3 regions of the Sphingomonas sp. PEI4 genome follow, and region 1 is predicted to be linked to each of the others. Evidence: predicted binding sites of a transcription regulator. Region 1 holds the regulator's gene; each other region holds the start of a gene.

Region 1 (5,070 bases):
CGTGTCGCGCAGGTCGAATTTCTCGGTGAACACATCGGCACTCGCGAAGAATATCTGCCCACGGACCCGGTAGATACGCGTGTCGCTTGCGACGTCATGTTCGGTAGCGATGTCCATCACTCGACCGACCTTCCAGGCGAAGAACACCCCGCTCAGCAATACCCCGACGCCGACGCCCAGCGACAGGTCATGCGTCGCGACCGTGACGACGACCGTCGCGACCATCACCACGCTCGACACCTTGGGATAGCGCACCACGTCGCGGATCGAGCTCCAGGAGAAGGTGCTGATCGACACCATGATCATGATCGCGACCAGCGCCGCGACCGGCACCTGCGCAACCCATGGCCTGAGCGGCACCATCACCACCAGCAGGAACACGCCCGCCACCATCGTCGACAGCCGCCCGCGACCGCCATAGCGCACGTTGCCGACGGTCTGGCCGATCATGCCGCAACCGGCGATGCCACCGAACGCGCCCGCGGCGATGTTGGCGAGGCCAAGCCCGGTGCACTCGCGCGCTTTCGAGCTGGTCGTCTCAGTCAGTTCGTCGACCACGCTGGCCGTCATCATCGACTCGAGCAGCCCCACGGATGCCATCGCCAGCGCATAGGGCGCGACGATCCGTAGCGTTTCCCAGGTAAACGGCACGTCGGGGAACCCCAGCGACGGCAACGACGATGGCAACCGCCCGAGATCGCCAACCATCTTTAGCGGCATCGGAAACCACATCGCGATTGCCGTCAGCACGACGATGCAGATCAGCGGCGATGGAACCGCGGTCGATATGCGCGGGACGAGATAGATGATCGCAAGGCCACCCGCGATCATCGCATATGCCTGCCAGCTGATCCCGACCATCTGCGGCACCTGCGCAGAGAAGATCAGGATCGCGAGCGCATTGACGAATCCGGTGCGGACCGAGCGCGAGACGAACCGCATCAGCACGTCGAGCTTGGCGAGCCCGAATGCGATCTGGAGCAGCCCTGCGAGCATCGTCGCGACCAGGAGATACTGAAGTCCGTGCGCGTGAACGAGGGCGGCGGCGACCAGCGCGACCGAGCCTGCCGCGCCCGAGATCATCGCGGGCCGCCCGCCGGCAAACGCAATGACGATGCCGATCACGAACGAGGCGAACAGGCCGACTTCGGGATCGATGCCGGCCACGAACGAGAAGGCGATGACCTCGGGGATAAGCGCGAAGGTGCCGACCATGCCGGCGAGAACGTCGCGGCGCGCGGCGGCTTGGCCGCTGAACCATTCGGTGCGGTAACGAGAGATTGCTGAAGATGTCATGGATGTATCCGCATAGGACGCACGAACCGCCACAATTGCGCGAGCGGTTCACTTTGAAGACGTCGTTGCGTTGTCCGGCGGATCGGCGGCCGGAATAGCCACCCGGAATTGCACCGGGTCCAGGGCGAATGCTCGGCTTGATACCGAGTAGCATATCGCAGCGCAACCTGTTGCCCGTTACCCCAGCCCGGCATCCTCGCGAAAGTCAGGATGAAGAGGTTGCGTCTGCGGGGCCAACAACATTTGTCCTACACCCCCAGCCCATGGCAAAGCGCCAGGCATGCCCCAAACTAACGCGCTCCTGCCGGACCTTCTGCCGGACGAGACCGTTCCAAACCTCGATCGCCAGAACCGCCCCCACCGAAATGTCTCCCAGCGTGTGAACTTCCTGCACTTCCGGCAGGAACATCGCGCAATATCAGAGCTAAAAGCATGACCCTAGTCCCCGTCGCCGAAGCCCAGACCCGCCTCTTCACAATGGCCCCCCGCGTCGGTAGCGAGACCGTCGGCTTGCGCGACGCCGCAGGCCGGTGGGCCGCGCAGGATATCCTCGCGCGCCGCACCCAACCCGCCGCCGACCTCTCGGCAATGGACGGCTACGCGATCCGTTACGCCGACCTCCCCGGCCCTTGGAAAGTCATCGGCGAAAGCGCCGCCGGTCGCCCCTTCGCCGGCCAGGTCGCCGCTGGAGAAGCCACCCGCATCTTCACCGGCGCGGCGATGCCCGAAGGCTCCGACACGGTGATGGTCCAGGAAGAAGCCGAACGGGACGGCGAAGCCCTGATCCTCGCCGGCGAAGGCCCGACGACGTTCGGCCGCAACACGCGCCGCAAGGGACTCGACTTCTCCACCGGAACTCGCCTGATCGCCGCCGGCGACCGCCTCAGCCCCGCGCGCATCGCAGTCGCAGCGACCGGCGGGCACGGCAGCCTCGCCGTCAACCGCCGCGTGCGCGTTGCAGTTGCCGCGACCGGCGACGAACTCGTCCCCCCCGGCTCGATCACCGACGGCATCGCGCTCCCTGAATCGAACGGCATCATGCTCGCCGCGATGCTGGCCGACATGCCCGTCGACGTCATCGACCTCGGCATCCTCCCCGACAACCTCGACGTCCTGCGCAACGCCTTCGCCAGCGTCCAGGCCGACCTGCTCGTCACCACCGGCGGTGCATCGGTCGGCGATCACGACCTCGTCCGCCCGGCGATCGAAGCGGCCGGCGGTACCATCGATTTCTGGCGCATCGCGCTTCGCCCCGGCAAGCCGATGATGGCCGGCCGGATCGGCGGAATGATGGTGCTAGGCCTGCCCGGCAACCCGGTCTCGGCGTTCGTCACCGCTATCTTGTTCGTCAAGCCCGTCGTCGCGCACATGGCCGGCGCACGCGATCCGCTACCGCAGACGACGCACGCGCTGCTCGGCGAAGACCTGCCTGCGAACAACGCCCGCACCGATTATCTCCGCGCCGAACTCAAAGACGGCAAGGCCTATGCGTCCACGATACAGGACAGCTCGATGCTGCTGACCTTGGCCCGGTCGACCTGTCTGATCGTTCGCCCCGGCAGCGCTCCGATCGCATTGGCCGGCGAATCGGCGGAAATCCTCGTTATCGCGTGATACGGACGCTTGACGGCGTTAATTATGTTCCATAGAAGTTCCTCGTCTGTTCCGGACGGAGAACCGCCATGCTCACGCGCAAGCAGCACGAACTCGTCTGCTTCATCAACGATCGCCTCAACGAAACCGGCGTCTCGCCGTCGTTCGAGGAGATGAAGGACGCGCTCGACCTCAAATCGAAGTCGGGCGTCCATCGCCTGATCAGCGCGCTTGAGGAGCGCAACTTCATCCGCCGCTTGCCGAACCGCGCCCGCGCGCTCGAAGTGTTGCGGATGCCTGAGCGTGCGGAAAAGAAGGCGCAGGCGAAGGCATCGAATGTAAAACCCGCGTCCGCCGCCGTACCGCACCCGGCGAACGACGTCGTGGAGATACCTCTCCACGGCCGCATCGCTGCCGGCGTCCCGATCGAGGCCTTCGAAGGCAGCACGATGCTCGCCGTCCCCGCCGCGCTCCTCGGCACGGGCGAGCATTACGCGCTCGAAGTCTCCGGTGACTCGATGGTCGAGGCCGGCATCCTCGACGGCGACTACGCCCTGATCCGCCGTACCGAGACCGCTCGTGATGGCGAGATCGTCGTCGCTTTGATCGAGGACAGCGAAGCCACGCTCAAATACTTCCGCCGCGAAGGCGCCATGGTACGCCTCGACCCTGCCAATCGCGCCTATGACCCCCAACGCTATGCCCCCGCCCAAGTCCGCGTGCAGGGCAAGCTCTCCGGCATTCTCCGCCGCTACGACTGAGTAGCGGGTATCGAGACGCGTTTGACATCAAGGCGGTGCGGCGGATGAAAAGCCGATGTGGATGCCAAAGCGACCGGTAGTGACGGCCGTTCGCGTAGGCCCCGACAAAGGCCGGAGCGTTGCTCCAGTCGTCATAACCGGTAGTGCGGGATGTTATCAGTGCGTAGCATCGACACTCGACTAAGATGCTCGTCCTCTGGATCGGAGCAACGCCGTCTAACGATCGGTTTGCAGTCGCGCTCATTCCGTAACGAACCTCGGCGATTTTGCGTCTGCAAAAGCGGGTTGTACAAGGTGGCGCGCCTAAAGCAGACAATTCGCCGGTTGATGGAGCTACGCGTTTCCCGGTTGTCGCCCATGCCGAGGATTGTGTTGACGATGGCGCTGTCAGAGTCACGGACGGCAAGTCTAGCGAACAGCACCAAGGCCGCCGCTTAAGGCGGGTGATACCTTGTGCTTGAAGAAGCATGCAGAGCGGTTCGCCAATGGCGTTGGCAAAAGAAGGGATGTGCGATTGATGCCTCACCGTGCCGAGGCATCCTTCAATCCAGTTTCATCACCCGGTTCGCCAGACACAGGCTCGACAAGTTCGCCTGCTCGGGGCCTGTCGGTCATGCCCACGCGAGAGCGAACCAAAGGGGGGCTTTGGGTACGCCAGGAAAAATAGCATCGAACCTTTCATCGCGATCGGAGCATCGCGATGCGCACCACGCGCCTGCCCGAGCAATCATCAACCTATGGCATGAATGTACCGCTTCACACACTGCATGTTGCGCTTTCCGGATTTCAAACCCATAGATTGGAAGAGGCCATTTCCGTCCCGAGATTGGGTATGTCGAACGCTGGCCCGTACAATGACTTAAGGTTCGCCCGATGACTTCCGATACCGCAATGGGCCCGCTCGACCAGCCCGTCACCGTCCATATCTGGCGCGAGAAATACCGCCACGGTAGCGAGGCAACGCCGTCCGATACGTTCGCGCGAGTCGTCGGCGGCGTCTATGCGAACGACGATGCGGCGCAGGCCGCCAAGGCGCTTGGCGCGCTCGAAGCCCGCGACTGGGTACCGGGCGGACGCATCTTCGCAGGCGCAGGCACGACCAAACGCGTGACATGGATCAACTGCTTCGTCTCGCCGACGATCCAGGATTCGATGGACAGCGAACCCGGCCTACCCGGTGTCGGGATCATGCCGGCACTGAACGTCGCAGCGTTCACGCAGCAGCAGGGCGGCGGCATCGGCATGGATTTCGGTACGTTGCGCCCGGACGGCGCGGTCGTCGGCCGGACCGGATCGATCTCGTCGGGCGTGATCCCGTTCATGGCGATGTGGGACGGGATGTGCGTCACGATCCGGTCGAGCGGCTCTCGGCGCGGCGCGATGATGGGCGTGCTGCCGGTCTGGCACCCCGACGTGTTGG
Region 2 (5,070 bases), 960 kb from region 1:
GCCGCTTGCCAGCGTGACGCGAGAAACGTTCTCCGAGATGATCGCGCGTTGCGGCGACAGGCCGTTGTAATTGCCGTAATTCTGGTCGCCGAGCGGCAGGCCGTCGAGCGTGTAGCCAAGCTGCTGCGCATTGAAACCGTGCACGAACAGCGAGATGTTCTGTTCGTTGTTGCCCCACGGATCGGCGGTCAGGAACGTCACGCCGGGCAGCGTCTGCAACGCCTTCAACGGGCTGACACCCGGCAGGATCTTCTGCATGTCGACGCCGCTGACCTGCGTCACCGACCGCGTCGCCGCGCCCGTGACGACGATCGTATCGTCCTGTCCGGCAGGAGCGGGCGAAGGATCCGCCGCGCTGGTGGGCGACGTCACCGCGCCCGGTTCGGCCTCGACGGATATCAGGGATTGCGCGACGGCGACGCCCGGAACCGTACCGATCGCGACGGCGCCGACGGCACCACACAACAACCGCGCGATGCGGCTCGAAAACTCGGTCATCTTGAAACCCCTTAGTGAGATCGATCGATCGTCACTCCCGGGGCAGCGCCTATGAGGAGCTCGGGACAGCGGGATTACGGATTTGCGTCAGATTTAATTAGCCGTCGCAAACAGGACGAACCGTGTGCGCGACGATGGCCAGCCGTCCAGGCGCACCGCCGTTAGGCGCACGGTGAGCTGTCCGACCAACGGCAAAATCGCCCCCGAAGATCGCAACCCGGCCGGTCGCGTCCGTCACGCATTCCTCCGTTCGCACGTCTACATAAAGGCCGCCTGAGCCGCCCGCACTGGACCGCAACGCCGCTTACGGCGTCGCGGTCCTGCACAGTCAAGCGGCAGGCGGGTCCTTCTTCCCGGTCGGCTTGCCGAACCCGACGAACAACCGCTCCAGCCCCACCGTGACCGAGTCCAGCACCTTCGCGAATTCCGGCGGCAGCGTGTTCGTCTCGCTCCGCGGCGGCTCCGGCGTATCCCCGGCGAACGGACCATTGCCCTGCGGCTTGGTCGACTCGGCCGCCATGTCCGGCTCGACCTTCGACGCTACAGGCTCAGCCTGCGGCGAGGGCGAGGCAGGGGGCGTCGGAGGCTTCGACCGAGCACTTGGCTTCGCGTCATGCTTCGCGATCGCCGCCGCCGCCGCCATAAGGCCCGCCGCAATCAACTGCCGTCCGGCAGGCGTCCCCATTTGCCGCGCGATCGTCGCGGCGATTCCGGCGAACGGCGTGCCGCCGTCATGCTTGCGGCCCTCATGCTTATGGCGGCCATGTTCGCGACTGGCGTGTTCGCGATCGTCGTGCGCCGCGGCGTCGGCCTCATGTGCCTCGCGCGCGTGGCTCTCATGCCGACCATCCATGGCGCCACGTGCCGCCTCCATCTCGGCCTCGCGCTCGCGCCGCTTACGCTCGTCCTTCTTCTTGCCCATGTCGTCCTCTGTGCCGTTCGATCTATGTGTACGACAAAGATAATACACCAATGCAGCAGTGCAACCCCGGCGCGGCGACCGGGGCGATTGGTCCGACGGCTGATTATTTGCCGGCCCACGCTCCCGGCAATCGCCACGTCACCTTGTGCGTCGAGTGGCTGATCATCGGCTTGCCATCGAAGCCGAGCGCCGGCGTATAGCGCGCCCGCGACATGATCGCGCGGCAGGCCGCCTTGTCGAGTTCGACTTCGCCGCTCGTCACCACCGTCCGACAATCGGCGGCGCGGCCGTCCAGGCCGATCGTCCACAGGATCATCGACGTCCCCTGCGCACCCTTGCCGACCACCGACATCGGGTAGTCGCCGGTCGAAATCCAGTTCCCCGGAGATCCTGTCGCGCTGGCTGGCTGGGCGATCCGCGATCGCTCGGTCGGATCGATCCCCCACAGCTTGACCGTCGCATCGTTGCACTTCGCCAAAGCCTCGAACGCCGCCTTCGCTTTAGGCACGGCGAACGCCCATCCCGGCATCTTGTCCGGCGCGACCCGAAGCACGGCGTCGGCCGGCAGCGTCTCGAACAGCGCGGCGTCGACGGGCATCCGCGTCATCCGCTTCCCCGAGACCTGTGTCGGATAGCTTTCGTACCGGCTCTCGTCCGATCCACCGCCCCCTATGCTGATCTTGGCCTGCCCCAGCCGCATCGTCGGGTTTCGATCGTTGGTGTAGACCATCAGGTCGAGCCACGTTGCCAGCGGCACCCTGCGCAGGGCCATGATCGTCTCCGCCTTGCCGGTACCGTATGTCCGGCCGAGCGTGCAGGCCGTGTCGCCGTAATCGACGTTCCACTTGCTCGATGGCGTCATGGGTACAGCGGCTATGGGCTCGGCCATCGCGGCCGCCACGGCCAGTGCCGTCATCATCGGCATCGGCGAATGTCCTGCATCATATCGTCCCCCTTGACGTGCCGGTCGGCGCTTTGGTTGTCGCCAATATGTGGCGGCGTTTCAAGCCGCGTTCGAGACCATTGATCGACGCTAGTATGGAAGCCGCGCAATCGATTGCCGCGGATGAACTGGCACCCGGGCTCATGCATTCCTATCTCTCCCACTAGTCTCCCGATCAGAACAGAAGTAGAACCAGCCTCATGCTGACCAAGATTTCCGTACGCGGCGCGCGCGAGCACAACCTCAAGGACGTCGACATCGACATCCCCCGCGACACGCTGACGGTGATCACCGGGCTGTCGGGCTCGGGCAAGTCCAGCCTAGCCTTCGACACGATCTACGCCGAGGGCCAGCGCCGCTACGTCGAATCGCTCTCCGCCTACGCCCGCCAGTTCCTCGAGCTGATGCAGAAGCCCGACGTCGACCATATCGAGGGCCTGTCGCCCGCGATCTCGATCGAGCAGAAGACGACCTCGCGCAACCCGCGCTCGACGGTCGCCACCGTCACCGAGATCTACGACTACATGCGCCTGCTATGGGCGCGCGTAGGCACGCCATATTCCCCCGCCACCGGAGAACCGATTGCCGCGCAAACCGTGTCGCAGATGGTCGACCGCGTCATGGCGCTCCCCGAGGGCACGCGCCTCTACCTGCTCGCCCCTGTCGTTCGCGGCCGCAAGGGCGAGTACCGCAAGGAACTCGCCGAGTGGCAGAAGGCGGGCTTCGCGCGCGTCCGCATCGATGGCGAGATCTACGACATCGACGAAGCCCCCGCGCTCGACAAGAAGTACAAGCACGACATCGAAGTCGTCGTCGACCGCCTCGTCGTAGGCGGCGAGATAGCCACGCGCCTCGCCGAAAGCTTCGAAACCGCCCTCAAACTCGCCGACGGCCTCGCCTATGTCGACCCCGCCGACCCGGTCGAACCGCACACCCCCAAGTCCGAGATCCTAGGCAACAACGCCCCCGACGGCCGCATCGTCTTCTCCGAGAAGTTCGCCTGCCCCGTCAGCGGCTTCACCATCTCCGAGATCGAGCCGCGCCTGTTCTCGTTCAACGCCCCCCAGGGCGCGTGCCCTGCCTGCGACGGCCTCGGCGAGAAATTGCTGTTCGACGAAGACCTCGTCGTCCCCAACCACATGCTGAGCATCAAGAAGGGCGCGGTCGTCCCCTGGGCAAAATCCAACCCTCCGAGCCCGTATTACATGCAGGTCCTCGGCAGCCTCGCGCGCGAATTCCAATTCGACATCGAGACGCCCTGGTCCGACCTCCCGCCGGAGGTCCAGAGCGTCATCCTGCACGGTTCGAAGGGCAAGCCCGTCACGCTCACCTTCATCGACGGCAAGAAGAAATACGACGTGTCGAAGCCGTTCGAAGGCGTCATCGGCAACCTCAACCGCCGCATGCTCCAGACCGACTCCGCCTGGATGCGCGAGGAACTGAGCAAGTACCAGTCCGCCGCCCCCTGCGAAGTCTGCGGCGGCGCGCGCCTGAAACCCGAGGCGCTCGCGGTCAAGATCGCGATGAAAGACATCAGCTACGCCACGCATCTCTCGGTGGTCGACGCGCTCCAGTTCTTCACCGACATGCCGCAGCACCTCGGCGACCAGCAGAACGCGATCGCCGAACGCATCCTCAAGGAGATCGTCGAGCGGCTCGGCTTCCTCAACAATGTCGGCCTCGACTACCTAAACCTCGATCGCACCAGCGGCACGCTAAGCGGCGGCGAGTCCCAGCGCATCCGCCTCGCAAGCCAGATCGGCAGCGGCCTGTCCGGCGTGCTCTACGTCCTCGACGAGCCCTCGATCGGCCTGCACCAGCGCGACAACGACATGCTCCTCAAGACGCTCCGCCGTCTGCGCGATCTCGGCAACACCGTGCTCGTCGTCGAGCATGACGAGGACGCGATCCGCACCGCCGACTACATCATCGACATGGGCCCCGGCGCCGGCGTCCGCGGCGGCCAGGTCGTAGCCCAAGGCACGCTGAAACAGATCCTCAAGTCGAAGGGCAGCATCACCGCCGATTACCTCAACGGCACCCGCAGCGTCCCCGTCCCCGAAACCCGCCGCAAGGGCAACGGCAAGAAGCTCACCGTCCACAACGCGGTCGCCAACAACCTGCGCGGCGTCACCGCCAGCCTCCCGCTCGGCACCTTCACCTGCATCACCGGCGTCTCCGGCTCGGGCAAGTCGAGCTTCACGATCGACACGCTCTACGCCGCCGCCGCGCGCGAGCTGAACGGCGCGCGCATCGTCCAGGGCAAGCACGACAAGATCACCGGCCTCCAGTATCTCGACAAGGTCATCGACATCGATCAGTCGCCGATCGGCCGCACCCCGCGCAGCAACCCCGCCACCTACACCGGCAGCTTCACGCAGATCCGCGACTGGTTCGCCGGCCTGCCGGAATCGCAGGCGCGCGGCTACAAGCCCGGCCGCTTCAGCTTCAACGTCAAGGGCGGCCGCTGCGAGGCGTGCCAGGGCGACGGCGTGCTCAAGATTGAGATGCACTTCCTCCCCGACGTCTACGTCACCTGCGACGTCTGCCACGGCGCGCGCTACAATCGCGAGACTCTCGAGGTGAAGTTCAAGGGCCATTCGATCGCCGACGTGCTCGACATGACGGTCGAGGACGCCGCCGAGTTCTTCAAGGCGGTCCCCCCGATCCGCGACAGGATGGCGATGCTGGTCGAGGTCGGCCTCGG
Region 3 (5,070 bases), on a different replicon from region 1:
AGATGACCGGTTATCCGCGCACAGCTATCGTTGGCCGCAGCCTCTACGACCTCGACATCTTCAATGGTGCAAAGATGCTCGTGCTCGCCAAGGAGCGTCTGGCGGCAGGCAAGACGATCCCGCAGATGGAAGCCGAGCTGCCGCTGCCCGGCGGGCAGACGGGTCTGGTCGTCCTCGCGGGGCAGCCGATCGATATCGGTGACGACAAGTGCATGCTGTTCACCTTCACCGACCTTGAGCCGCGGCGAAAGGCTGAACGCTCATTGCGGGACAGCGAGACGCATTTCTCCACGCTGTTCCAGATGGCGCCGGTTGCGATGGCACTCACCTCGCCCGATGGACACCGCATGATCGAGGGTAACGAGGCATTCTGGCGGCTGACCGGTTACAGCGCGACCAGCTTTGTCGGGCGTGCTGCCGGCGATCCCGAGCTGTGGGCGGATATCCAGGATCGTAACGCCGCGGAGCAGGAGATCGAGCATGGTGGCGGGGTCCGCAACCGCGACGTCCAGCTGCTCGATGCCAGGAACCAGCCGGTCGACTGCCTGCTTTCCGCCGAACGCATGGTGCTGCGCGGCGAACAATGCACGCTGTGGCTCTTCCAGGACATCTCTGCCCGGCGGAGCAGTGAACTGGAGCTAGTTGCCGCGATAGAGGCGGTGATGACGGATGCCAGTTGGTTCAGCCGTTCCATCATGGACAAGCTTGCCAGCCTGAAGAACCCGCATCACTGCGAGTCGAAGAAAGAGGTGCAGGAGCTGACGCCGCGGGAGCGCGAGGTGTTGGCGTTGATCAGCGAGGGGCTCGATGACAAGGCTATCGCGCATCGTCTGGCCCTCTCTGGGAACACCGTGCGCAACCACGTCGCCAGCATCTACAGCAAGATTGGCGTCAACCGTCGGCCAGCCGCAGTAGCATGGGCGCGCGATCGCGGCGTCTCCTGAGCCCTTAGGCTAACATGTCGCGAAATGCTGGTTTTCACGAGACGCAAACTGCTGCCGGCTATCGGAATGATATGTGTTGCAAACACCTCAGACCGTCCGAAAACGTCATGAGGGATTCCGTTTACTAAGAATGGACATTCTCGCGCCCCTGTCTGTTTATGTAGGCGTGGTTAGAGCCGACTCCGCGACAGGCGTACGTCCAGCGTTGTCAGAAAAGACTGTCTTGCGCGTTTTACTGCGTGAACCGGATTGGCTCTGTTCCGCATCATAATAGTGCGGAAAGACAGTAATGAACCGGGGAGTTTTTCGGGCCTCACCGATTCCCGGTCAAACGGTCCCGCTTTGTTTGGCGGCCGCCTTTAAAGCATCACCACGGCAATGGCATCTGCGTGGCCTCAGGATTCAATGGCTGGAACAGGCCACCGTAGACATGCTGCGCGACTGTTAATTGAGCAGCTGCTCGCAAGCTCTCGTTCGGTGCCGTGAGGCCAATCAACGCCCACGTGGGAGCGCCGTCGATTAGCAAGGCTATCCGCTCCGCAGTGATCATGCCGCCCATTAGGCGGAGTCGGTTGAGTAGGTTGCGTACGTGATAGGCCACGGCGCGCGAATTCGGCTTCGATCGGTGTCAACAAGGACTCAGTGCCGTCCTCAATCGCTTGAAAATAGATCGTCTGCATCTCGCATGGGCGGATGTCAGGCAGGATCTCAGCGATCAGATTACGGGTCTGACTGCAGGGCCGTGCGCCGCTGCGCATCGACTCAGGTGCGTGTTCCATGTGCCGCCCATAGTGGAACAGATAAAGAACACAATAAGAGTGGCACGACTGAGAGGCCCGCCGCGCGGACCTCGGATAACTCAGGTTAGTTACGGGATGTCTCCGGGGAAAGCCCCGATCAGACGAGTTGTACGCACCTCCCAGTATACGCGGATATGGATGGGGCGTGGCACGCGCTCCGTACGCATACTCGAGATCTACGTCTCCGCTCGGAACTACCTCGAAATGGTTCAGATAAACGTAACGGTGACCGCACGGACAGTCAGTCCGCCAATCGATCTAGCGATTTACGTAGAACATGGTTCAAAACGGATTGTTCTGCTCTATGATATACTCAAGAACTTTCCCCGGCAGAGGATGCGCGAAGTCGACGCCTATTGCCGCCGGGCTGCTCCATGCAACCCAACCCTGTACATCAGTGAACTTCGGTATCACGACCTGAACGAACGTGCCGACCGTAATAGCCAGGTCGGTCGCAATCCGGCAGCCGCGACTGGTACAATCCGTGATCCTTACCGCGCGCGAGCCAAACTTGTCAGCGGCGACCGTTGCCTCCCAGTCTACCACGATGCGGACGGCAGCTCGCTGGTCTTTCCCCGTCCACCCTGGAGCGGCAAGTTTGAACGATCGAAGTGTCACTATGGGCTTCCTTGCACTGGCCGTCCACGTTGCCTTACGAAAGTAGGTCTAAAGGAGCCGTAAACCGCCAATCGATTCATCGGCGCCTTGCTTGTATTTTGAGGTGGTGCGTAACGCGTCAATCCAATCTGTTGGGCAGCGACGATTACTACTCAAATTGCGGAATCGTATGATCGGTCGCAGATCATGACATTCGACTCGTTCCCCGGTGATCGGATCGCGAGCTCGTTGAGCGCCGGATGCTGGTGGCCGAGATAGATAGCCTCGTTGTCGCCTATGTGGCTTGGCAGCACGGAGGCTGTATCGGTAAGGATCACGTCAACAAGCTCGTTGTCGCCGATGGATACCGGCGCCGCGGGATCGCGCAGGAGTAGATTGGCGCACTGAACGCCGTGCTGGCAGGGCATGTATTTATTTCGACGGGAGCGCACAATGTTCGCGCTGTCGCGTTGCTCATGGATACAGGCTGGGCTGCCGCTGGCTAGAGGCGAGGGCAACGGCGTGTTTCATCATGAGGCAGGCGAAGGCGACGACGTGAAGTCCCGCGAGTGTTTCGGCATATCGTTCGTAGTCTTTGACGAGCCGCCTGAAGCGGGTCGCCCATGCGAATGACCGTTCGACAAACCCAGCGTCGCGGCAAGAGGACGAAGCCGCGTTTGGCTTAGGGCAGTTTGACGACCTCGAGTGCTATACCGTGTTTGGCTGCGGCATTGGCAGCACGCTCACGGGTATAACCCTGGTCGATCCAGGCGAGCTCGACCGCGTCGTTGGTGACGGCCTGCACGGTACGCGCGAGCCGTTCCACCTCGCCGCGATCCTCCGCGCTGGCCGGCGTGACGTGGAGCGCCAGCAGATGGCCCAGCGTATCGACGGCCATGTGGATCTTCGAGCCCTTCTTGCGCTTCCCACCGTCATAGCCGGCACGCTCACCGCTCTCGGGCGTGGAGCGCAGCGTCCCACTATCGATGATCGCGGCGGTCGGCTCGGCCTTGTGGCCCGCCGCGAGGCGCAACACCGCGCGCGGGTCGTCGACCAGCGCTTCGAAACATCCTGCCGCCAGCCAGCGCTGCGTCTGCTGGTACACCGCCGCCCAAGGCGGCAGGTCGTTCGGCATCCACCGCCACGGCGCACCGGTCTTAACGATGTAGCGCAGACCGTTGAACACCTCGCGCAGGTAATGCGCCCGCTGACCGGCATCCTCACGCTGCAACAGCAGGTACGGCGCAACCAGCGACCACTCCTCGGTGCTGACATCCGACGGATACGGCTTGCGGCAGATGCTCATCCAATAACGGATGAATCAAGCCCGCTTCCAAGTCCATAACAGCCTCTAGATAGTAGGGTTGTTACCGATGGAAAAGACTGAGTTGTTTTCTACAGCGACCTATAGCCGGCAGCGCCCGTAACGACTGAGTTGCTGTCACAATGGTGCACGGTGCCGGGAACAGCAGTGCGGGGTTCGGCGCTCGATTACGAGCCCGTGGAACAGACCGATCTTGATCAAGTGATAAGCGCCCCGCGTGTCCGTGTGACTGAAGCAGGCGGGGCGCTGAGGTACTCGGCACTGGAAGCAAGGGCTTCAATGATCGCTGTAGCGATGCTTTCCTAATATGCGGTAAAGCATCCCGCCCGTTCCGTGTGACACCAAGATGCCCCGGGCGGGATGCCGAGCATCAACCGTCTTGGTTCGGCTGGCTCTCTCTCAAAGCTCACAGGTAAAGCACTTGCACGCAAGCGTCGTAGGTGCCGAGATTCCCGGATCGGGACAGCAGTCCTCAACCAGTGTACCGCTGGCAAGCGATCGCACGCTGCAGCGGTCTCGGATATTCGACCTAGTGCTCATTCAAGCGCACCCCGTTACGATGTAGCCGCATTTAGATGTCCAACCGCTGCGTCAGCGACATTCCCCATGTGATGCTGGCGCCAGTTCCGATCTCACGGAACAGCGGCACCCGAGGCGATTGCAGCACAGGAGAGCGAGCGACCGCCCGGCAACGTGCATCGGGCAACCACGCGGCTGTAGCTCTTACCGGTTGCCTCGCACCGCAGCGTTTTCCGCAGTTCGCCCCCCGCCCCCTACCGAGACTTATTACCGTCATGGCACCACGCTAACCGCCGCCTTAGGCAGACCAACCGGGGAGCAACATCGGATCACATCGAACCAATATAAGCTTTCTTCAAACCACGACGGTTGCGATAGCGCTTTGCGGAACCTTAACCTAGTTTAAAGTTGATACCCAGAAAGGGTTCGGGAAAACGATAATGCGAGAGTATCGTATTTATGTTCTCGATAATATCGGGAAAATCATTGAGCGCATCGATTTAGAATGCCCAAATGATGCGGAGGCCGTGTCGGACGGAAAGATATACGCCCGGAAAAATGATGTAGAGATTTGGTGCGGTCAGAGAGTCGTTACCGTTCTCCATCCTCTAGCCTGATTGAGACCGCCGCACGACTTCCTCTGAAAACTTTTGAGGCGCGGAGTCATTCGCAGGCGGAATGTGTGTTATGTATGAGCCTCGGTTGCCTTCTCGAATGACTCCATCGGGCGCTTGGTCATGCCATCGAACCAATAGGGAACCACTTTTCCCCACTTCGAGGTCGTAGGGATGATTTCTCATTGCCCTCGTATCAACGCCTAGCTCGCTGGCAACACGAGAACGCTGCTTTTCCATTTCGTCGTTTGTCATAATCTGTCTCAGTCCCG

What was found. Region 1 encodes LexA, which represses DNA repair genes until DNA is damaged. Its sites were predicted from a motif close to GTTCCNCNCTTGTTCT; they were not measured.
Region 2: the regulator LexA is predicted to act here: its motif matches at 2,541-2,556, upstream of uvrA (excinuclease ABC subunit UvrA).
Region 3: the regulator LexA is predicted to act here: its motif matches at 1,754-1,769, upstream of AC1MLZ_RS21410 (DUF6771 family protein).

The regions. Positions count from the first base shown of each region.
Region 1 covers NZ_CM155258.1:564,590-569,659, forward strand. Annotated here, with positions in the region: gene AC1MLZ_RS02455 (SulP family inorganic anion transporter) at 1-1,296, opposite strand, end outside; sul1 at 1,365-1,420, opposite strand; gene AC1MLZ_RS02460 (molybdopterin molybdotransferase MoeA) at 1,729-2,910, shown strand; gene lexA (transcriptional repressor LexA) at 2,979-3,650, shown strand; gene AC1MLZ_RS02470 (adenosylcobalamin-dependent ribonucleoside-diphosphate reductase) at 4,524-5,070, shown strand, end outside.
Region 2 covers NZ_CM155258.1:1,528,171-1,533,240, reverse strand. Annotated here, with positions in the region: gene AC1MLZ_RS07000 (TonB-dependent receptor domain-containing protein) at 1-498, opposite strand, end outside; gene AC1MLZ_RS06995 (hypothetical protein) at 827-1,420, opposite strand; gene AC1MLZ_RS06990 (energy transducer TonB) at 1,524-2,345, opposite strand; gene uvrA (excinuclease ABC subunit UvrA) at 2,564-5,070, shown strand, end outside.
Region 3 covers NZ_JBWXPI010000003.1:59,401-64,470, reverse strand. Annotated here, with positions in the region: gene AC1MLZ_RS21415 (PAS domain S-box protein) at 1-944, shown strand, start outside; gene AC1MLZ_RS21410 (DUF6771 family protein) at 1,312-1,494, opposite strand; gene AC1MLZ_RS21405 (hypothetical protein) at 2,027-2,362, opposite strand; partial or broken gene AC1MLZ_RS21400 (IS5 family transposase) at 2,816-3,647, opposite strand.